Regions from separate parts of the Gordonia oleivorans genome, predicted to be linked through region 2. Evidence: predicted binding sites of a transcription regulator. Region 2 holds the regulator's gene; each other region holds the start of a gene.

The links. Region 2 encodes LexA, which represses DNA repair genes until DNA is damaged. Its sites were predicted from a motif close to CGAACANNTGTTCG; they were not measured.
Region 1: ABLE92_RS14420 (DUF222 domain-containing protein) is a predicted target of LexA. The motif match lies at 3,011-3,024, and genes of this name have one in related genera.
Region 3: ABLE92_RS21175 (DUF222 domain-containing protein) is a predicted target of LexA. The motif match lies at 2,615-2,628, and genes of this name have one in related genera.

Annotation. Positions count from the first base shown of each region.
Region 1 is NZ_JBDZDI010000008.1:143,101-150,480, forward strand. It holds gene ABLE92_RS14410 (stage II sporulation protein M) at 1-349, shown strand, start outside; gene ABLE92_RS14415 (GNAT family N-acetyltransferase) at 355-882, shown strand; gene ABLE92_RS14420 (DUF222 domain-containing protein) at 908-2,983, opposite strand; gene ABLE92_RS14425 (DUF58 domain-containing protein) at 3,252-4,541, opposite strand; gene ABLE92_RS14430 (AAA family ATPase) at 4,541-5,593, opposite strand; gene ABLE92_RS14435 (DUF4350 domain-containing protein) at 5,590-6,897, opposite strand; gene ABLE92_RS14440 (DUF4129 domain-containing protein) at 6,894-7,380, opposite strand, start outside.
Region 2 is NZ_JBDZDI010000002.1:345,216-352,595, reverse strand. It holds gene nrdR (transcriptional regulator NrdR) at 1-422, opposite strand, end outside; gene ABLE92_RS05030 (LysM peptidoglycan-binding domain-containing protein) at 447-1,046, opposite strand; gene lexA (transcriptional repressor LexA) at 1,313-2,053, shown strand; gene ptsP (phosphoenolpyruvate--protein phosphotransferase) at 2,093-3,880, opposite strand; gene ABLE92_RS05015 (DeoR/GlpR family DNA-binding transcription regulator) at 4,041-4,811, shown strand; gene ABLE92_RS05010 (1-phosphofructokinase family hexose kinase) at 4,808-5,773, shown strand; gene ABLE92_RS05005 (PTS fructose transporter subunit IIABC) at 5,852-7,380, shown strand, end outside.
Region 3 is NZ_JBDZDI010000020.1:25,134-32,513, reverse strand. It holds gene ABLE92_RS21190 (DUF3558 family protein) at 1-455, opposite strand, end outside; gene ABLE92_RS21185 (hypothetical protein) at 459-653, opposite strand; gene ABLE92_RS21180 (hypothetical protein) at 818-2,455, opposite strand; gene ABLE92_RS21175 (DUF222 domain-containing protein) at 2,655-4,895, shown strand; gene atzF (allophanate hydrolase) at 4,903-6,564, opposite strand; gene ABLE92_RS21165 (5-oxoprolinase/urea amidolyase family protein) at 6,561-7,380, opposite strand, start outside.

The DNA.
Region 1 (7,380 bases), on a different contig from region 2:
TGGGCTGCTGGAGATGACCTGCCTGTTCGTGGCCGCCGGCGTCGGACTCCGCGTCTTCTGGGCGTGGGTGGCGCCCGGCGACACGCCGAGGCTGCAGTCGCTGGCCGCGCAGGGTCGCGCCGCCATCGGCATCGCCCTCGGGCTGGTGGGGCTGCTGCTGATCACCGGCATCATCGAGGCCTTCGTCACGCCGTCGCCGCTGCCCACCTGGGCGCGCATCGGGATCGGTGTCACCGTGTGGGTCGGCTTCTTCGTCTACGTCTTCACGCTCGGACGGTGGGCGTACAACGACGGCGAGCGCGGCGACATCGACGCCGCCGACCGTGATTTCATGGCACCGGTAGCGTGAGTCGGATGACGATCGACATCCGCCAGGAGACGACGCAGGATCGACCCCGTATCCGGGACATCATTTTGGCGGCCTTCGACGACGGCACCGATGGGGAGGACGCGGTCGAGGCCGCGTTGACCGACGCGTTGTTCGCCGACGACGGCTATCTGCTCGCTCTGTCGCTCGTCGCCGTCGACGACGGTGAGATCGTCGGCTTCGTGATCGGCACCCGCGGCTGGGTCGGCGACGATCCCGCGATCGGCATCGGGCCCCTCGCGGTCATCCCGCACGCCCAGGGCGGTGGCATCGGTTCGGCCCTCATGACGCGGCTGATCGACGACGCGGCGGCCGCCGGCGAGCACGTCCTCGCGTTGCTCGGCGATCCCGAGTACTACGCCCGGTTCGGCTTCCGGACGGCCGCCGACCTGGGGATCGAAGCACCGGACCCCGAGTGGGGTAGGCACTTTCAGGCACTGCGAATCCCGGAGGGGCAATCGGAATCGCCGATCCGCGGCACGTTTCGGTACGCCGCACCCTTCGATGAGCTGTGACATTCAGTAGCTGATCGGAGTCACCTCAGAAGGGTGGTGGTGCGCCGTCATCAGGCACGACGGGGTATCGCTTCTTGCGTCGTCTCGGGCGTGGCGGGTTCAAAGGGTCGACGCCATCGGCGATGCGGGTCCGGTTGCGTTCGCGTTCGCGGCGTCGCCGTTCGTACTTGGCGGCGAGCCGATCCCGCTTGCTGGTGGGGATGACCCCGGGTTCCCGTGGTGCCGGTGGTGCGGCTGGTGGGTCGGCGAACCGGTAGCGACGCAACCCGCCGAAGAAGTCTTCGAGGGTTTCCGCCGGCCCCGGAATGTTCAGCCCTTCCGGCGTGGTGAAGACGGTGACCAGCCGTCCGTTCTCGTCGCGGTACTGGTCATCGAGCCAGCGGGAGTGCGTTTTCTGCAGGTGATGTCCACGGCACTTGGCGTTCAGCCCGTCGGGGGTGGTCTGTCCACCGAGTTCGGGGTGCTCGTGGTCGTATTCGTGCACGTGATCACAATCGCCGTCGAAGGCACTACCCCGGCAGGCGGGGATGACGCACTCACCGTGACGCATCCGGATGAATGTGTCCAACGCCGTCGACAGTCGGTATGGATCCGACGGCAACGCCGACGGGAGTTCGACGTCCTCGGGATTCACGCCCTTGGGCACCATCCGTCGGATCGTGGTCGGGTATCGGCTGATCAGATCGAGGATCTGCTCGGGGATGACCGCACCCTGCCCGACGAGGTAGCCGAGGTTCCCGTCGATCGGCATCTCGGCGGCCGAAACGGTGCTGCCCGAGCGGGATTCGGCGTCGGCGGGCGCGGCGTCCGTGTCATCGTCGGGCGCCGCATCGGGAGGTCCATCGTCGGCGGGTTCGGGTGGCGGTTCCGCAGCGACATCCGTTTCTGCGCTTGCGCTCTCGGCGTCCGAGCCGCATTCGTCGGGCAGAGTCATCTGCACCGCACGCGTGTCGGTATGCGTGGCCGGCTCGGGCTCGGGTTCCTTCTCGAGCTCAGGCTCGAGATCCGGCTCGGATGCGGGCTTCGGTTCCGTACGGCGCGACTGAACTACCGATTGGCGTGCACCTCCACCGGATTCGTCGCCGGCATCGGACCGTCCCCGTCCTTGCGCCTGCCGCTCCTGTTCCTGGCGCTCCTGTTCCTGGCGCTCCTGTTCCTGTTGGCGTTCCTCGATCGCCGCAGCGGTGGTCTCATCGGCGATGACGTGCAGCACGATCTGCACATCCGGAATACAGCCCGGTTCCGGAATGTCGGCGGGGCAGTCCTCTTTGCCGCATTCACACGCGAACTGCGTCCCCGACAACAACGAGTACATGGCATCGGCCTGGCGTTGCCGCCGCGTCCGCGGGTCTTTCCGGCAGGCGCAGTCGGCCAGGGCGGCGATCGTCTTCTCCGCGATCGTGATGTTCTCCGCGGACATGGTGCCGGTGATCTCCCCGGTCCCATCCCCCTCGAAATGAGTGAACACACCCCGCTTGTCCAGGTTCCGTTTCCGCGGTTCCCGCACGGCGTCCGGAGCATGCTGGAACACGATCTTGTCGACCATGTCCCGCAAACTCGTCGCCGGCCACTGCCCCTGCCTGCTGAACAACCGCTCGGCGATCGCTGCGTCGACCAGCGCGGTGTTCGGATGCAAGGCCGGCCCCGGATCGAGCAGGTTGGTGCGGTCGATCAGGGTCCGGAACTGGCTGTGGCTGATCCGCCCCTCGCGTAGTGCCCGCCCCGTCTTCGGCAGGCGGGTGGCCATCACGATCGCCTCATCCAGCATCCGCCGGGTGGTCACCATCGCCAGGTTGCGGGTGCGGGAGATGTGTTCGGCCGCGATCTGCGCGTACTCCGCCGACTCGTCCAACGGCCGGTCGGTCAGACACCTCACCACATACGCGGTGAAATACGAATCCAGCCACGCCATATAGGAACGGCACCGATCCAACTCGGTCATCGCGACCAACACCTCGTTGATCGAATGCTGATCCAACCGATCCGGATCCACCCCGAACAGAAACTCCGGCGGCAACCCCGGCCACGGCGACGGCCCCTGCTTCAACAACGCGTCGCGCACATCCCCACGAATCCGCGCGCTCCATGGAATGCTGCTCACCCTCGCCCCCTCGAACAAGATGACCGTCGAAGCTCTCTTCGATCTGACCATCATTGTAAAGACGGCCACCGACAAAACCGTTCACGCCGACGATCGGCCACCCCATCTGTGGACCAATCGACTTCTGGGGACAACTCAGCTCCGCGCCCGACGTCGGGTGACGGACGGTGGCCCCGACCGCGACCCGCTCGGTCCGGCGAATACTCCTACTCGCAGGATCGTCGGCACTCGGCCGCGCATCGAATCACGAAGGGCCCCACCGAAACTGCTACAACAGCCCGCGTGACTTGAGCACCAGGTAGTGATCGGCCAGAGCGGCCGGGAGGTGTTCGGGATCGGCATCGACCACGTCGACCCCGATGCGTCCCAGCGCCGATTCGGTCCGTTCACGCACCATCAGGGTGCGCGCCGCCGCGGCTGCCTCGTAGATCTCGGCGGCGTCGTCGCGTCGCGCACTCATCTCCTCCACCGCCGGGTCGCGGACCGAGCCGATGATCACCTTGTGCCGCAACGCGAGCACCGACAGTGGAGCCAGCAGCGATTCCTCCACCGCGGCCGGTTCGAGCGGCGTGAGCAGCACGACCAGCGCCCGTTGGCGCGTAAGCGTGGTGACCTCGGCGGCGAGCAACGGCCAATCCGCCTCCAGCAGAGCCGGTTGCAGCTCGGTCATCGCGTTGACCAGGTCGCCGAGGAGGGTGGTGCGCGGCGATCCGACGACACGTCGGTGGATCACCCGGTCACCGGCGATCAGGTCGACCCGATCACCGGCGTGGGCGGCCAACGCCGACAACAGCAGTGCCGCATCCATCGCCGCGTCGAGGCGGGGCGCGTCACCGACGCGTGCGGCGGAGGTCCGTGAGGTGTCCAGCACGATGATGATGTGGCGGTCCTTCTCCGGTTGCCAGGTGCGCACCACCACCGAGCGTCGGCGTGCCGTCGCGCGCCAGTCGATGCTGCGGACGTCATCGCCCTCGACATAGTCACGCAGCGAATCGAATTCGGTGCCCTGACCGCGGATACGCACGGCCGACCGACCGTCGAGCTGGCGTAGTCGGGCCAGGCGTGACGGGAGATGCTTGCGTGAATTGAACGGTGGCAGAGCACGAATCACCCCGGGCAGGGGATAGCTGTGCTGTCGTGCGGCCAGGCCGAGCGGACCGGGGCGTCGGATGGTCGCGCGTACCGCGAGCCGATCACCGCGACGCACCGGCACCAGAACCGTGGTCAGTTCCCGGCGTTCCCCCGGCGGGATGTCGAGGTCGTGCTCACCGGACCGCACCCCGGCCGAGGGCTGCCACGAATCACGCAGCCGCCCTCTGAATCTCCGGGTCCCGACATTCTCGGCGACGATCACCGACGAACCGGCACCGCCGAGACGGATTGGTGCCGACGGAAGGCGATACAGTCGCAGTGCCGTCGAACCGGCCGCGAGCAGATCGACCGCCATCACCACCGCGCAGGCGAACACCCACAGCAACACCACCCACACGTGGGGGAACACCACCGCGGGAATGATGCCCAGCGCGAGGAGGGCGACGAAGCGGCCGGTCAGCACCATCAGCGCGGGACCGGCACCGAGTGGATCGCGGCGTCGAGCACCGCGGCCACCGAGACGCCCTCCAACTCCGCCTCCGGACGCAACGAGAGCCGATGGGCCAGAGTCGATTGCGCGAGTGCCTTGACGTCGTCCGGGGTGACGAAGTCACGGCCGGACAGCCACGCCCAGGCACGGCTCGTGGACAACAATGCGGTGGCACCGCGCGGACTGACCCCCAATGCCAGCGACGGCGAACTGCGGGTGGCGCGCGCGATGTCGACGATGTACGCGGCGATCGCCGGCGCCACCGCCACATGCCGGATCGCGTCGGCGCCGGCCACGATGTCGGCCGCCGAGGCCACCGGTCGCAGGCCCGCGGCGGTCAGGTCGCGCGGGTTGAATCCGGCTGCGTGCCTGCTCAATACGGTGATCTCGTCGTCGCGCGGCGGGATCGGCAACGTGACCTTCAGGAGGAACCGGTCCAACTGGGCCTCGGGCAGCGGATAGGTGCCCTCGTATTCGACGGGATTCTGGGTGGCCGCCACCAGGAACGGGTCGGGCAGCGGCCGCGGCACACCGTCGACGGAGACCTGACGTTCCTCCATCGCCTCCAGCAGGGAGGCCTGGGTCTTGGGTGGGGTGCGGTTGATCTCGTCGGCGAGAAGCAGATTGGTGAAGACGGGGCCGGGCCGGAAGGTGAACTCGGAGGTGGCGTTGTCGAAGATCAGCGAGCCGGTGACGTCACCGGGCATCAGATCCGGGGTGAACTGCACCCGTTTGGTGTCCACCGCCAACGCCTGCGCCACCGATCGCACCAGCAGGGTTTTCGCCACTCCCGGAACACCTTCGAGCAGGATGTGACCACGGCACAGCAGCGCGATGAGGATACCGGCGACGGCCGGGTCTTGTCCGACAACCGCTTTGGCGACCTCGGCGCGGACCGCACCCAGGGTCTGACGTGGATCGCGGGCTGCGGCTCCGGCAGTGTCCGTGGCTCCGGCGGTGTCCTTGGCGACGGAGACGGCGGGCTCGGAGGGCGCAGTGGGGTGAGGGGTCGCGGGTTCAGAGGTCATGGTGTGCGTCGAACTTCCTTCTCGAGGTCGGTCAGGTCGGAGGTGAACTGCGCCAGCTGGGTGTCGTCGGTGGGGAGTGGGCCGGCCAGCAGCGCGGCGACCTGCCGGGAGTCGCGTCCGGTCGCCGACGCGACGGCGGCAACGACGGAATCCAGCGCCGGGTCGTGCTCGATCGGCGTGTCCGAGGAGATCGCGTCGAGGGCCCGGACCGGGTCGTAGGCCAGGCCGAGGTAGCGGGCGATCGACGCGGTGGTGTGCACGCGCAGAATCGCCGCGGCACGCCCGGCGTCGGCGGCCTTGCGGTAGAGGCGTCCCCGTGACCGGGTCGTCTCGATGGCCTTGACGACGGCCGGAAGTGGTTCGGCGACAAGTGGTCCGAATCGGCGTCCACGCCACAGCGAGACGGCGATCGCGACGAAGAAGGCGAGGAAGAACAATGGCCACACGATCGACGGGAGGACGGATTCCTCATCGTCGTCCTCGCTCTCGACACGATCGGAGGGCCGGGGAACGTACCAGAGCACGTTGTCGCCGGTGGCCATGGTGCGCACGGTGACCCCGGCATTGTCGACGTCGGCCAGATCGGAGTTGGTGGTCATCGCGCCGGTCATCACGATCGTCTCGGGCAGGTCGGCCGAGGGATCGGCGACCACCACCTCGGCGCCGGGTGTTCCCGCCGCCGGATCGTTCGCCGACCCGGAGGGGAAGCACGACACCGTCGACGACGCATCGGTGGCCACGTAGTGGGCGGTCGACGGCGTCACCGTATCGGTCGGTTCGATTCCGGCGACGCTGCAGTCCGCACGGATGTCCGACTGGCCGAAAACCACACTGCTCGACTCGGTCACCGGGAGACCGAGGGCGTCCAGCACCGTATCGTTCGCGTCGACGAGCACCACCCGTCTCGCGCCCCGGACCCGCTCGGCAAACGCCCGGGCGGTCTCGGCGGTCATCGCCGGCGTGTTGGTGACCACGACGGTGGTGTCGCCGTCGGGTTTCGGGGTGACCGTCAGATCGGCAAGTCCGCGAACGACCTTCACGTCGACGCCGTGGTCACCGATGATGTTCGCGAGGGCACTGGAACCGTTCCCGCTGTAATTGCCGGGATCGCCGGGGACGGAGTTGCCGCGGTCGTCGGCGGACCCGCCGACGGCGACGATCGCCAGGATCGCGACGATGACCAGGATGACCGCGGCAATCGGCAACCAGATCCACAGGGCCCGCCGGCGGTTCCGGCGGGGCGGGGCCGGCACCGGGCCCGTCGATGCGGCGGCGGTGCCTCCGGCAGAGACGTCGGTGGTCATCGCGGCACCGCGAATCCCTCGACGGCAGCGGGTGTCGTCGACGTCGCCGGCCGGGTCGCGCGCAGGGACTCATCGAGATCGAGGACGAGGCGGGCCTGCTCGGCGGTGGCGTGCCGGTATCCGTAGACCACCGCGTCGAACAGGTTGGCCGCGTAGGTGAGTTCGCGTCCGTGGTCGGGGAACGGCGTGCGTAGGCGCACCGCCACCTCGTGTGCGGTCAGCGACGGGGCGTCGCGCAGCACACCCCGTTCGGCGGAGCGCCGGGTCAGCGCACGCATCGCCTCGCGTACACATCCGTCGTGATCGCCGGCGGCGAGCATCTCCTCGGCCTTGCGACGAAACTCCTTGGCCGACAACGGGTCACCGCCCAGGACCGGACCGACCTCGGCGTCGGAATCGGAGCGTGGCGTGCGGCGGACGAAGAGTAGCGCGTAGACGATCAATGCGAGGACGAGCAGCCCCAGCACGACCCCGATGATCGTG
Region 2 (7,380 bases):
ATCTCGCGTTGGAAGTCCTCGAGGGAATCGAACGACCGGTACACCGACGCGAACCGGAGATAGGCGACCTCGTCGAGGTCACGCAACGGTTTGAGAATGGCGAGACCGACCTCGTTGCTGGGGATCTCCGCGACGCCCGAGGCGCGCACCGTCTCTTCGACCTGCTGCGCCAACTGGGCCAGATCGTCCTCGTGGACGTGCCGTCCCTGGCAGGCGCGGCGCACCCCGCGCATCACCTTCTCCCGACTGAACGGTTCGGTGACGCCGTTGCGCTTAACCACCGCCAGCACGGCGGTCTCCACGGTGGAGAATCGTCGGCCACAGGCGCTGCACGAACGGCGACGACGGATCGCCTGTCCCTCGTCGGCGACTCGGGAGTCGATGACCTTGGTGTCATCATTCCTGCAGAACGGGCAGCGCATGCATCGAGAATAGCGCCTCACCGCTCAGCGATATGCGGGCGTCAGCAGCGCCTGACCGACACGCAGGGCGCTGCCACCCATGTCGTTGAGCTCGACGATCTCGTCGATGACCGCCTGCCGCGGCATCTCGGGCGCGACGCGCGCGGCGACGGAGTTCAGCGACTCCCCCGCCCGGACGTGCACCACCTGCGTGGCCACCGGCGTGGGGGCGGTGGATTCCTGGTAATCGCTGCCGGCGACACCGATCAGCCACACCAGCATCGCCAGCGCCACCCCGGTCAGCAGGGCCACCGCGGCACCGCGACGGCCCGCCCGACGGGACTGCGACGCGGGCGCGGCGCACGGCGTCCCGGCCGGGCGCCTGGGGATCGCGACCCGGGGCCGGTCGACCGGACGATTGTCGGCCGGGCGGTGGAGGTGCCGGTGCCGCGCCGCCGGGGTGGCGCGGCGAGCCGGCACCGGCCGTCCGGCATGCACGATCGCGCCGCGCCGGGGCGTGACATCGTCTCGCGCCGCACCCCGGGCATCGGGAGCGGCACCGAAACGGGCACCGGACGGGGTGCGCCGAACCGTCGCCCGACGCGCCTGACCTGCGGTTTCACTGCGAACCAAGGTGTTCTGCATGAGAGTCTCCGATCTCGATCACTCGTTCGAGGAACTGATGTTCGAAGTTCTATCACGCACCTCCGACAATTTCTCGCAACACGTCGAACAAATGTTTGAAGTTGTCGGTGACCTGGACTAACCTGGCCGTTGACCAGCAGCGCAGACCCGCGGACAAACCCCGGCCGCACCGGACCACCGACTGCACGGGACAACCGACCGCACCGGACCACCGACAACACCGTCCGACCACAACAGAGTTTCCGACCGAAAGGATCGAACACCCGATGAGTGAGAAGAACCGACGTTCGACGACGTCGACGTCGTCGACCAAGCGCGGCCGCGGATCGGCCGCCGCCGACGAGCCGGAGGTCCCGTTCGACGCGGCGGCCGCGGAGGCCTCGCTCACGCCGCGTCAGCGGGGCGTGCTCGATGTGATCCGCAAGTCGGTGCGCGAGCGCGGCTATCCGCCGAGCATCCGCGAGATCGGCGACGCCGTCGGGCTGGCCTCGACGTCGTCGGTCGCCCATCAGCTGCGGACACTGGAACGCAAGGGACTGCTCAAGCGCGACCACAACCGCCCACGCGCGGTCAACGTGCAGGACGGCGAGCACACCCCACCGGACGACACCGCGGTCGCGTCGAATCTGCCCGCCCCGACCTTCGTCCCGGTTCTCGGGCGCATCGCGGCCGGTGGACCGATCCTCGCCGAGGAGGCCGTCGAGGACGTCTTCCCGCTGCCGCGTGAACTCGTCGGCGAGGGTTCACTGTTCCTGCTGAAGGTGGTCGGCGAGTCGATGATCGACGCCGCGATCTGTGACGGCGACTGGGTCGTCGTCCGGCAGCAGAACGTGGCCGACAACGGTGACATCGTCGCCGCGATGATCGACGGCGAGGCGACCGTGAAGACCTTCAAGCGCAAGGACGGTCACGTGTGGCTGATGCCGCACAACGAGCATTTCGAACCCATCCCCGGCGACGACGCCGCCATCCTGGGCAAGGTCGTCACGGTGATGCGCCGGATCTGATCCGGCTCCGGGCCCGCCCGGTGCGGCGCTCGCCGAAATTCAGCCGGCGAGCGCCGCGGTGGCGGCCTCACGTGCGGCCGCCGGGGAGGCGGTCGCGAGGGCAGCACTCGCCGCGGCACGGCACGCATCGAGTGTGACGCCGCCGAGTTTGGCACCGACCGCCGCCGACGCCGCCGGAGCACTCGACAGCGAGGTGACGCCGAGTCCGACGAGTACGCAGGCCAGCAGCGGGTCGGCGGCGGCCTCACCGCAGACGCCGACCGGTTTACCCGTACGTTTCCCGGCCTCGGCCACCATCGAGATGAGCGCGAGCACCGCGGGCTGCCACGGATCGGTGAGTTCGGCCAGATCGGCCGACATGCGGTCGGCGGCCATCGTGTACTGCGTCAGATCGTTGGTTCCGATCGACACGAAGTCGACCTCGGCGAGGATCGACGACGCGAGGATCGCGGCGGACGGGATCTCGACCATCACCCCGGCGACCAGACCACGCCCGCGGACCTGTGCCGCGAACTCCGCGGCCTCGTCGGCCGAGGCGATCATCGGTGCCATCACCCATGGAGTGCTGCCGGTCTCCCGGGCGGCCGCCGCGATGGCGTCGAGTTGCCCGGCGCGGATCTCCGGATGCCGAGCGGTGATCCGATTACCCCGGACCCCCAGAGCGGGGTTGGCCTCGGTGCCGTGGTCGACGAATTTCAACGGCTTGTCCGAACCCGCGTCGAGCGTCCGCACGACGACCTTCTTGCCCCCGAACGCCTCGAGCACCTCGCGGTAGAGCTCGGTCTGCTCGGCCACCGTGGGTGCCTCGGCGCTGTCGAGGAAGGCCAGTTCGGTCCGGAACAGGCCCACTCCCTCGACCGGATAGGCGGTGGCGGCGCGCGCGGAGACACCGTCGGCGACGTTGGCCAGGATGGCCGCCTCGTGACCGTCGGCGGTGTGCCCCGGCCCCGACCAGCCCGCGACGAGTTCCGCCTCGCGCCGGCTCTCGTCGACGGCCGCCTGCGCCTGCTCCGGATCCGGTTCCAGCACAACGGTTCCGGCGGTGCCGTCGACGAGCACCAGGGTTCCGGCGGGTACCTCGTCGAGGTCGGCGACCGCGACGATGCACGGGATGCCCAGCTGCCGGGCGATGATCGCGGTGTGACTGGTCGGCCCGCCGAGTCGGGTCACCAGCGCGGTGACCAGTTTGGGATCGAGGCCGGCGGTGTCGGCCGGCGCCAGATCGTCGGCGCAGAGCACCGACGGCTCGGTGGGCACCGGCACACCCGGTTCGGGTTGTCCGAGCAACTCGGCCACGACCCGATCGCGGACATCGTTGAGATCGGTGACGCGTTCGGCCATCAGACCGCCGAGTTTGGTGAAGAGCGCGGCGAACTGGTCGGTCGCCGCGGTCGCGGCCGATGCGGCCGACGACCCGGAGGAGATCAGCTTGCCCGCCGCACCGATCCAGCCGCGGTCCTCGGCGAGGCCGGCGGTGGCGATGAGAACCTCGGCGGCCGCACCGGAGGCATGTGAGGCACGTTCGCGCAGCCGGGCGGCCACCAGCCCGGCCGCGTCGACGAAGCGGGACTGCTCCGCCTCCCGCGCGTCCTCCGGGATCGTCGCGGTGTCATGCACCGGGGCGACGCGCTCGCCGGGGCGAACCACCGGCCCGTAGGCCTTCCCGCCGACCACGGGGGTCCCACGCAGTTCCTGAGCCTGCTGATCGTTCACTGCGCTGCCCTTCGTTCGAGGTTCGTTTCGGCCGTCGTCGGCCGATCTGGTCTGTGCTGTCGCGAGATCGCTCTCCCGGCGGCCCGATCTGTGAAAAATCTGCCCGCCGAACATCTCTTGTGATCGAAGTTACAAGAAATCCTTGACTTGTCAACACAAACAGGCGTAAACACAGATATATCAACATTGAGTTCCACCCAAAACCACATCAAGTTTTGCCCAAACCCACATGGACACAGACATCCCGTCATCCGTCCTCTCCGATCGGAGCAACGTGTACGCCGAAGAAAGACAGCAGGCGATCGCCGAACTGGTTCGCTCGCATGGCCGCGCATCGGTCAGCTCGCTCGCCGAGCGATTCGATGTCACCAGCGAGACAGTGCGTCGCGACCTGGCAACCCTGGAGCGCTCCGGACACCTGCAGCGTGTCCATGGCGGCGCCGTCCGTCCCGAACTGGTGCAGCTCATCGACGAGCAGGACATCTCCGAGCGCGAGACCAGCCACACCATCCAGAAGGCCGCCATCGGGCGGGCCGCGATCGCCTTCCTTCCGGCCGACGGCGGGTCGGTGTCCCTCGACGCCGGGACGACCACCTATCAGGCGGCCGTCGCCATCCCGGCAGATCGCCGCCTGCACATGGTGACCAGCAGCCTGCCGATCGCGACGGTGCTGGCGAGTCACCCGAACGCCACCCTGCATCTCGTCGGCGGGCGTGTGCGCGGCCTCACCCAGGCCGCGGTGGGCGCCGAGACCGTGGCCCGCCTTGCCACCTTCCGCACCTCCGTGGCGTTCATCGGGACCAACGGCATCAGCGAGGACATGGGCTTGTCGACCCCCGACCCCGAGGAGGCGGCCGTCAAGGCGGCACTGGTGGCCTCGGCCCAGCGCGTCGTCGTCCTGGCGGACTCCTCCAAGATGAACCGCGAGGACTTCTCGTCCTTCGCCTCGCTCGACGATGTCGACGTCCTCATCACCGACGCCGGTGTCGATCCCTCCTACGCCGCCGCCCTCTCGGCCCGCGGCATCGAGGTCGTGATCGCATGATCCTCACCGTCACAGCCAATCCAAGCCTGGATCGCACGTTGGAGATCGCCGCGCCGCTCGAGCGCGGTGAGGTGCAACGCGCGGTGGCCGTGCGCGCCGAACCGGGCGGCAAGGGCGTCAACGTCTCCCGCGTCGTCGCCGAGGCGGGCATCGACACCATCGCCGTCCTGCCCGCCCGCGCCGGCGACCCACTGCTGAGCGCACTCGACGCCGTCGGTCTGCGCCACGAGACCGTCGCCGTCGACGGCGAGGTCCGCTCCAACATCACCATCGCCGAGGCCGACGGCACCACCACCAAGATCAACGCCTCCGGCCAACCGCTCGACGATCGCCGCCGCGCCGCCCTGACCGATCTGGTGCTGGCGCACGCCGCCGGCGCCGGCTGGGTGGCGTTGTGCGGATCGCTTCCCCCCGGAGTCGAGGACTCCTGGTATCGGGAGCTGGCCGATCAGCTCATCGCGCGTGGTTGCCGGGTCGCCATCGACACCTCCGGGGAACCCCTGCGCGCCGCGGTCACCGGCCGCGTCGACCTGATCAAGCCCAACGAGACCGAACTCGCCGAGGTCTGCGGCGCCGACCCGACGGTGCTGCGCCGGGCCGCCGCCGCCGGCGACCTGGATCCGATCATCGCGGCCTCGGCCGAACTCGCCGGGCACACCGGCGGCGCGGTGCTGACGACCCTGGGCGCCGCGGGCGCCGTGCTGACCACCACCTCGGGCAGCTGGTTCGCCACGCCTCCCCCGATCGTCCCGCGCAGCACCGTCGGTGCCGGCGATTCCTCGCTGGCCGGCTACCTCATCGCCGAGGCGCGCGGCGCCGGCGAACCGGAGCGTCTCCGCAGCGCCGTCGCCTACGGGGCCGCCGCCGCCGCACTGGCCGGCACCCAACCACCCCGACCCGATCACCTCGACCCCGATCATGTCGCGATCACCGACCTCGCCGGAGCCGCCCCCGCCACATGACCCCGACCTCCCCGACCTCCCCGATCTCCCCCACCCACATCCGACACTCCCGAAACACCTAGCAGTAAAGGAAGATTCATGTCCGAGCAGATCATCACCGCAGCGACGGTGAACCTCGACATCGACGCGGGCGACGACCCGTCGGCGGTGATCAACCACCTCGCCGAGAACCTCGCCGCCGCCGGACGCACCAGCGACGCCGCCGACCTCGCACGAGGCGCCCTGGCCCGCGAGGCCAAGTCGGCCACCGGCCTACCGGGCGGCATCGCCATCCCCCACGCCCGGGCGGCCTCGGTCACCGAGGCCAGCCTCGGCATGGCACGGCTGTCCAAGAAGGTCGATTTCGGCGCGCCGGACGGCCCCGCCGACCTGGTGTTCCTCATCGCCGCGCCCGAAGGCGGCGCCGCCGAACACATGAAACTGCTCAGCTCGCTCGCCCGCGCGCTGGTCCGCCCCGACTTCGTGGCCTCCCTGCGGGCGGCGAAGACCGACGACGAGGTCGTCACCCTGGTCGACGAGGCGATCAATCCGCCGGCGAAGAAGCCCGACACGGCCGCCGCCACCGAGAAGACCACCGTCTCGACCACCAAGGCCGCCGCACCCGCCGCCGCCGCAGCGACCACCGCGGCCGTCGCCGCCCCCGCCACCGCCGAGAAGAAGCTCTCGATCGTGGCGATCACCGCCTGCCCCACCGGGATCGCGCACACCTACATGGCCGCCGATGCCCTCAAGTACGCCGCCGAACGCGCCGGGGTCGACTTCCACGTCGAACCGCAGGGTTCGTCGGGAACGACACCGTTCACCCCGGACGTCATCGCCGGCGCCGACGCGGTCATCTTCGCCACCGACGTGGGAGTCAAGGGCAAGAGCCGATTCCACGGCAAGCCGGTGATCGCCTCGGGCGTCAAACGCGCCATCAACGAGCCCGACACGATGATCGCCGAGGCCATGGCCGCCGCCCGCAATCCCAAGGCCGCGGTGGTCCGCGACGGTGACGGCAACGACGCCCCGGCCGACGCCGCCGGCGGAGAGACCCTCGGCCTGGGCAAGCGCACCCAGCAGGCGCTGATGACCGGCGTCAGCTACATGATCCCGTTCGTCGCCGCCGGCGGCCTGCTCATCGCCCTGGCGTTCCTGCCGTTCCTCGGCGGATACCAGATCGCCAACAAGACCCTCGACGAGACCGGCGCCCTCAACGACGGACAGTTCATCGCGTTGCACAACAGCCTGTGGGATCTGCCCGCCGGCGGACTCGGACAGTACATCGGCGCGGTGTTGTTCGCGATCGGCGGACTCGCCATGAGCATGCTGGTGCCCGTCCTGGCCGGTTACATATCGTTCGCCATCGCCGACCGACCCGGCATCGCACCCGGATTCGTGGCCGGACTGGTGTCCGTGGCGGTCGGTGCGAGCTTCATCGGCGGCCTGGTCGGCGGTCTGATCGCCGGCGTCGTCTGCCTGTGGATCTCCCGACTCCCGTTGCCGCAGTGGGCACGTGGTCTGATGCCGGTCGTGATCATCCCGCTGCTGGGCAGCTTGTTCATCGGCGTCGTGCTCTACATGTTGCTCGGCAAGCCCCTCGCCTGGGTGACCACCGAGATGACCAA
Region 3 (7,380 bases), on a different contig from region 2:
CGGGTGGTCGGCGAGTCGTCGTCGGAACTCGACGAGCAGCCGGAGAGCAGAACGGTGATGACGGTGACGGCTGCCGTGAGGGCCAGCATGGCCGGCCCGCTGCGGAATCTGTCGAGTTCGCGGCGTTCCCGTTTGGTGGGCCGTCCGGCGCCGCGGTCGCGTCGGGGCTGGCTGGCGATGATCTCCCGCGACGGGGGTGGCGGCGAGTGATCGATGTAGCACTCGGCGGCGAGCTGGGCGGAGACGCGTTTACTGAGGAGTTTGGTGACCTCGACGATGCGGTCGCGGCCGTTGAGGCGGACCTCGACGCGGTCGCCGACGGCCACGTGCTGGGCCGGTTTCGCGGTGACGCCGTTGACCCGGACATGTCCGCCGCGGCAGGCGGCACCGGCCGCCGATCGGGTCTTGGTGAGTCTGATCGCCCAGATCCAGCTGTCGACGCGAATGGACGACATTCGCTACTTCTGCCGCGTCAGCATGTAGTAGCCGCCCCCGATCGCAGCGATCGCGAAGATGATGGCGAGCCATTCGGCGCCGAAAATCCACAGCACCGCGAAGATCGCGATCGCCGGCGACACCGCGACCGCACTCATCACCGGATGCTGCCGCACCACCTGGCTGACGGCTTTGCTCTTGTTCGGGTCGATGGCCATGGGGATCGGCGTCTCCTTGTCGGCATCCATGTGACTACTGATGCCCCATCCACTGTAACCAACGAAGGCGACGACTCGGCCGCGCAAACCGCCCCGCGTCGGAATCGATCGCGGGGCGGTGTGCGGCGGGTTGTGCCGCGCGTTCTGTAGAACCCGGGGAACCGTCAGTTGGCGCCGGTCACCGTCGGGGTCGAGCCGTTGGAGCTCGACGTGTCATCGTCGTCGGAGTCATCGGATTGATCGGTGTCGTCGGTCGACCCGGTCGACGGGGTTGCGGCTGTCGAGCGGCTCGTCGAGGTCGACGTCTTGCTGCTCGAGCTTGACGAGCTCGACGAGCTCGCCGTAGAGCCCGATGTCGCCGTCGCCGACGATGAGGTGGTCGACGGTGAGGTGGTTGTGGTTGTGGCCGAATCGCTTTCCGTGTCATCGTCGTCGGTCTCCGAGATCGCCGCGGACCGCAGCAGGCCGGCACTCGGGGTCGTGGACGTCGACGTCAGGGCGCGCGTCGAGACGAGCGACGACGCGGACGTCGAACCGGTCGTGTACGGCCCCAGCGGCTGCAGACCGAACGGGAACGTGCTCTGCGGAATCGAAATGATCGGGATGATCTGGTCGGTGTCGAGATCCCCGAGGGCGATCGTCGGCAATGCCAGGCCGTTGGGGCGGACGGAACCGTTGATCGTGGTTGTCGGGAAGATCGTGATGGTCGATCCGAGCCAGTTCACCGTGACCGGCGCCGACAATCCGTAGTCACTCGTCAGGGCCAGGAGGGAATCACCGCCGAGCGACAGGCGGATGAAGTCCTGGCTGAGTGACGGGGTCTGCCCGGCGAAGATGTCGGTGATGACCTCGCCCAGCACGTTGGTGGTGTCGAAGAGCACCGACGACGGATCGGTCAACGCGAACTGCACCTGCGGAATGCTCTGCAGCTGATCGAGCTTGAAGTCGAAGGTGCCCAACACATTTGCACACGCACCGACGTTCTCGGCGTAGGCCGCTGTCAGTCCGCCGTAGCAGCCGACGGATTGGATGGCGGGGATCTTGAGCCCGGTGTTCACACCAAGAAGGGTCAACGGAATCTCATCGGTGGTCCAGGCATTCGCGATGCCCACCAAGGCGAACGCATAGGCACTGCGACCACCACTAGCACCTGCGGTAGCCAGACTCAGAGGCAAGTACGAGATAGCAGTGGCCTTGCCACCTCCCGACGCGAACGCAAACTGGAAGCCGTTGCCGATTACCGTCGCCGAACCATCAGCAGCGGGAGGAGTCGGAAGCGATGTCGGGAGCCTGAGATCGGAATTCAGCCACTCCAAGAAACCGTTCAGAGCGGTCAGGACACCTCCCGCACTGTCTACAAGCCCTTTCACCGGGTCGTAAACCGCAACTGGAACCAGCTCGATGCTGGTGGGGCTCACGATGGCAATGCCGAGCCCACCCATGTCGGTGCTGGACTGAGTGCAATCCGCTCCGCCGTTGGGGTCGCCGCCTGAAGCGCACATCTCCAGGCGCCACTGTTCAAGGAGTTCAGCCCCGCCGTCGCTCAGCGCGTCCGCGACTACCTGACCAAGTGGATTAGTGGAGTCGTAGTCATCATCCAGCCAGTCAACAAGGGCGGATAAGTCGCTGTAGTCGGCCGCCCGCGCCTGCCCCTCCCCCATGGTCACGCCGATGCCGAGGGTCAGGACGGTGAGGATGGCGATCATCCCGGCGGTGATCCGGCGGTGCCGCCGAGGTCCGCGTTGGGTCCCGGAAAGATGTTCGGGGCGTTCCGTTTCCGGACGCAACGGGGTGGTGCTCATGCAGTGGTCTCCTGTTTCCTTAAGAGAAGCTGAGACAGTTAACCACGAGTAACCCTGCCCACGCACGCGATCCACAAACTCCGTTGATCCACAGATTCCGGGGTGGTCGTGCTCGTCAGAATTTTTTGTCGGTGGCCGTCACTACAATGATGGTCAGATCGAAGAGAGCTTCGACGGTCATCATGTTCGAGGGGCGACGATGAGCACAGTACCTCTATCCACCAGGATTCGTGCCGACGTGCGGGATGCGTTGCTGAACCAGGGCCCGTCTCCGTGGCCTGGATTGCCGGCCGAGTTCTTGTTCGGGGTGGACGTCGATCGGTTGGATCAGCATTCGATCAACGAGGTGCTGGTCGCGATGACCGAGTTGGATCGGTGCCGCTCGTATATGGCGTGGCTGGATTACTTCTTCATCGCGTATCTGGTGACGTGTCTGACCGATCATCGGTTGGATGAGTCGGCGGAGTACGCGCAGATCGTGGCCGAACACATCGCACGCACCCGCAACCTGGCGAACGCGACCACCCGACGGTTGGTTGATGAGGCGATCGTGATGGCCATCCGGCTGCCCAAGACCGGGCGGGCATTACGCGAGGGGCGGATCAGTCACAGTCAGTTCCGGACCCTGATCGACCGCACCAGCCTGCTCGATCCCGGCCCGGCACTGCATCCGAACACCGCACTGGTCGACGCCGCGATCGCGGACCGGTTGTTCGAGCGGACCGGGCAGTGGCCGGCAACCAGCTTGCGGGACATGGCCGACAAAATCGTGTTCCAGCATGCTCCGGATGCTGTGCGGGAACCGCGTAAGCGGAACCTGGAGAAGCGGGGTGTGTTCACTCATTTCGAGGGGGATGGGACCGGGGAGATCACCGGCACCATGTCCGCGGAGAACATCACGATCGCGGAGAAGACGATCAGTGCGTTGGCCGACTGCGCGTGCCGGAAGGATCCGCGGACCCGGCGGCAACGTCAGGCCGATGCCATGTACTCCCTGTTGTCGGGGACGCAGTTCAGGTGTGACTGCGGGCGTGAGGACTGTCCCGCGGTGATCCCGGAGCCGGGCTGTATTCCGGATGTGCAGATCGTGTTGCACGTGATCGCTGATGAGACCACCGCCGCGGCGATCGAGGAACGCCAACGGCAACAGGAACAGCAGGAGCAGCGGGGACGACAGGTGCGGGAGCAGTCTGCGGCCGCGAGCGAATCCGATAGCAGTGCAACCGAATCGGTGGTCCAGTCACAGCGTCCGGAATCGGAATCGGTACCCGAACCCGAGCCAGTCGCCGAGGCCGACGCGGGTCCGGCCCAGATGTCGCTACTCGATGAGAGCGGTCCCTCTGACGCGGACAGTGCAGACGCGGAACAGGCACCGGAACCGGCGCCCGAACCCCAACCGGAGCCAGACGCCGACGTGGGTGCGGCGCGGATGTCGTCGCGTATGGAGAGTCCCGAGGGGAACGCTCCTAACGGCGAGGGCACTCCCGATGCGGCCGTCGCGGACACCGGCGACGACTCATCCGGCGAAACGCCCTTGTCCGACGCTCAGAAGTACATCCAGCGGTTGCGCCGCGATACCGCGCGCTCCAGCGAGGACGCCATCGAGTGGCTGGTGAACGCCGAACGCCGAGCACAGGAAACGGCGGCCACCAGCGCCGACACCGCTTCTACCGATGCCGAATCCGGCTCTGCCGAAACGGTTTCGGCCGCCGAGACCCCGATCGACGGTAACCTCGGCTACCTCGTCGGGCAGGGCGCGGTCATCCCCGAACAGATCCTCGATCTGATCAGCCGATACCCGACGACGATCCGACGGATGGTGCCCAAAGGGGTGAACCCCGAGGACGTCGAACTCCCGAGCGCGTTGCCGTCGGATCCGTGCCGACTGTCGACGGCATTGGACACATTCATCCGGATTCGTCACGGCGAGTGCGTCATCCCCGCCTGCCGGGGTAGCGCGTTCGACGGGGATTGCGATCACGTACACGAATACGACCACGAGCATCCCGAACTCGGTGGGCAGACCACCCCCGACGGACTGAACGCGAAGTGCCGTGGCCATCACCTGCAGAAAACGCACTCCCGCTGGCTCGATGATCAGTACCGCGATGAGAACGGTCGGCTGGTCACGGTTTTCACCACCCCGGAAGGGCTGAACATTCCGGGACCGGCGGAAACCCTCGAAGACTTCTTCGGCGGGCTACGCCGCTACCGGTTCGCCGACCCACCCGCCGCGCCACCGACACCACGGGAACCGGGCGTGATCCCGACCAGCAAACGGGATCGGCTCGCCGCCAAGTACGAACGGCGACGCCGCGAACGCGAACGCAACCGCGCCCGCATCACCGACGGCGTGGACCCGCTCAACCCGCCACGCCCGAAACGACGCAAGAAGCGATACCCCGTCGTGCCCGATGACGGCGCACCACCGCCCTTCTGAGGTGGCGTCACCAGCGGTCGCGGTCCAGGTCCTGCCCCTGGGCCGCGGCATCTGCGGCACAACCGAATCCGACGATCCACCGGCCGTCGGACAACTCGACCCTGCCCAGCATCATCGGTTCCGGCAGCGCCGCAAGGAACTCGCCGAGCGCCGCGGTCGACACGATCCACCGTTCGCCGTGAATCGCACGCCCCACGGCCGGATCACGGATCAGACCGGGCTTCGGTGGCGTCGTGTCGAGTGCGACAACGCGATACATCGCGGACGTCGTCAGCTTGCCGACCCATCGGGCACCGCGGTCGGCGAGCTCATGCACCAACGGGCCGCCGGCCATGTGCGCCCCGAACACGGCGAGTTCCACCGTCGTCGCGGCACTCTCGACCCACGTCGGCGCCGATTCCTCGGCACCACCGAATCGTCGGGCGATATCCATGACCACGGCATCCTCGTGCCCGCGACCCAGGAACGTCACCCCGAATTGTGCAGTGCTCCCGTCGGATTCGGTGACAGACCCGGCCGGCACCGCGACCCCGCACAGGTCGAAGAGGTTGCAGAAGTTGGTGTAGGTACCCATCCGGGAGTTCACCCCCACCGGATCGGCGGCGACCTCGGCGATCGTCGGGTGCATCGGCGCCGTCGGCACCATCAACACCGCGGCCTCGCCCCACTGCCGCATCGCCTCGTCCCGCAGTTCGGTCAACTGCGCTCGAGCACGGAGCATCTCGACCGCCGAGAAACGGTCGGCGGCCGAAATGATCGCAGCCACCGTCGGATCGAGCCCGGCCTCTTCAGCCGACCCGACACCGTCGATGAACTCCCCCACCGCGTCATACCGCTGCGCCACCAGCGCGTCGTCGTACAGCAGTTTCGCCGCGGCCAGGAATGCGCTCAGATCGATGGTCTTGACGCGGAATCCGGCCGCCTCCACCCGAGACACCGCCTCGGAGAAGGCATGTCGCCACGCCTCCGACAATTCCGGAAGTTGTTCGGGTACCACGACGACCCCGTCCGTCGGTGCCGCGAAGGACACCTCGGCACCGAAGGGCCGCGGACCCGATGCGTGTGCCATCGCCGCCATCGCACGATCGGCGGTATCCACGTCGGCGGCGAAGATGGTGACCACGTCGTACTCCGCGCACGCGGGCACCACACCGTCGGTCGAGACGACGCCGACGGTCGGCTTCACCCCGACGATGCCCTGCAACCCGGCGGGTACGCGTCCCGAGCCGGCGGTGTCGGTGCCGATCGCGATGTCGGCGAATCCCAGGGCGACCGCCACCGCGGAGCCCGAACTCGACCCTCCGGAGATTCGGTCGGGTCGTCGCGAATCACGCACCGCCCCATAGGGACTGCGCGTTCCGACCAGACCGGTGGCGAACTGGTCGAGATTGGTCTTGCCGATGACCACCGCGCCGGCCGACCGCAGTGCGGCCACCGCAGGCGCGTCGACCTCCGGGGTGTAGGCGTAGCCGGGGCAGGCGGCGGTGGTCGGCACTCCGGCGACGTCGACGTTGTCCTTGACGGCCAGCACCATGCCGGCCAGCAGGCCGCCAGCGGCCACTGCCGCCTCGTGCTCGGCGGCAACGTCGGCCTGGGCACGCAGCGTGGTGAACACCTCGGGACGGTCGGCGGCAGCGATCCGCGCGTAGATCTCATCGATGCGGCTCATGCGGCGAACTCTCCCTTCTGCGACCAACGTTGACGTTCCTCGGCGCGTGCCTCCTCCATGACACCACGAGTCGCGGCGATCGACTCGGCGTTGTCATCGAGGAACTGCTGGTGTGCGCCCAACGAGAAGATGCCGTCGGTGATGCGGGTGCTGTCGCCGCGGCCCGCCGCGACGTCGGCGCGCATGTCCAGCAACTCCTCGGCGCTCACCGGATACCAGCGGATGCGGTCGAAGAACCGCAGCAGCCACGGGTGTTCGGCGTCGAAGCCGGGTGCGGTCTGCGGATGCCGGTGGTTCCAGACCTGCGTGGTGCGCCCGACGAACTGGTAGCCACCCGGCCCCTCCATGCCGTAGATGCACATGTACGCCCCGCCGATGCCCACGGCGTTCTCCGGAGTCCAGGTACGGGCCGGGTTGTACTTCGTGGTGACCAGGCGGTGGCGCGGATCGAGCGGAACCGCCACCGGCGCACCGAGATACACATCGCCCAAACCCAGAACGAGATACTCGGCGTCGAAGACGATGCGATGCACATCGTCGACGGAATCCAGGCCGTTCATCCGGCGGATGAACTCGATGTTCCACGGGCACCACGGCGCATCCGATCGCACGCCGAGCATGTAGCGTTCAATGGCCTCGCGGGTGGCCGGATCGTCCCAGGACAGCGGCAATTCGACGACCCGGCTGGGCACCACGAGGTCGCCGGCCGACGGCAGTTGCGACTCACATTCGGTCAGCCAGTCCAACATGGCCGCCTGCGACCACACCCCGGGATCGGCCTTGACCTGCAACGACCGGATGCCCGGTGTCAGGTCG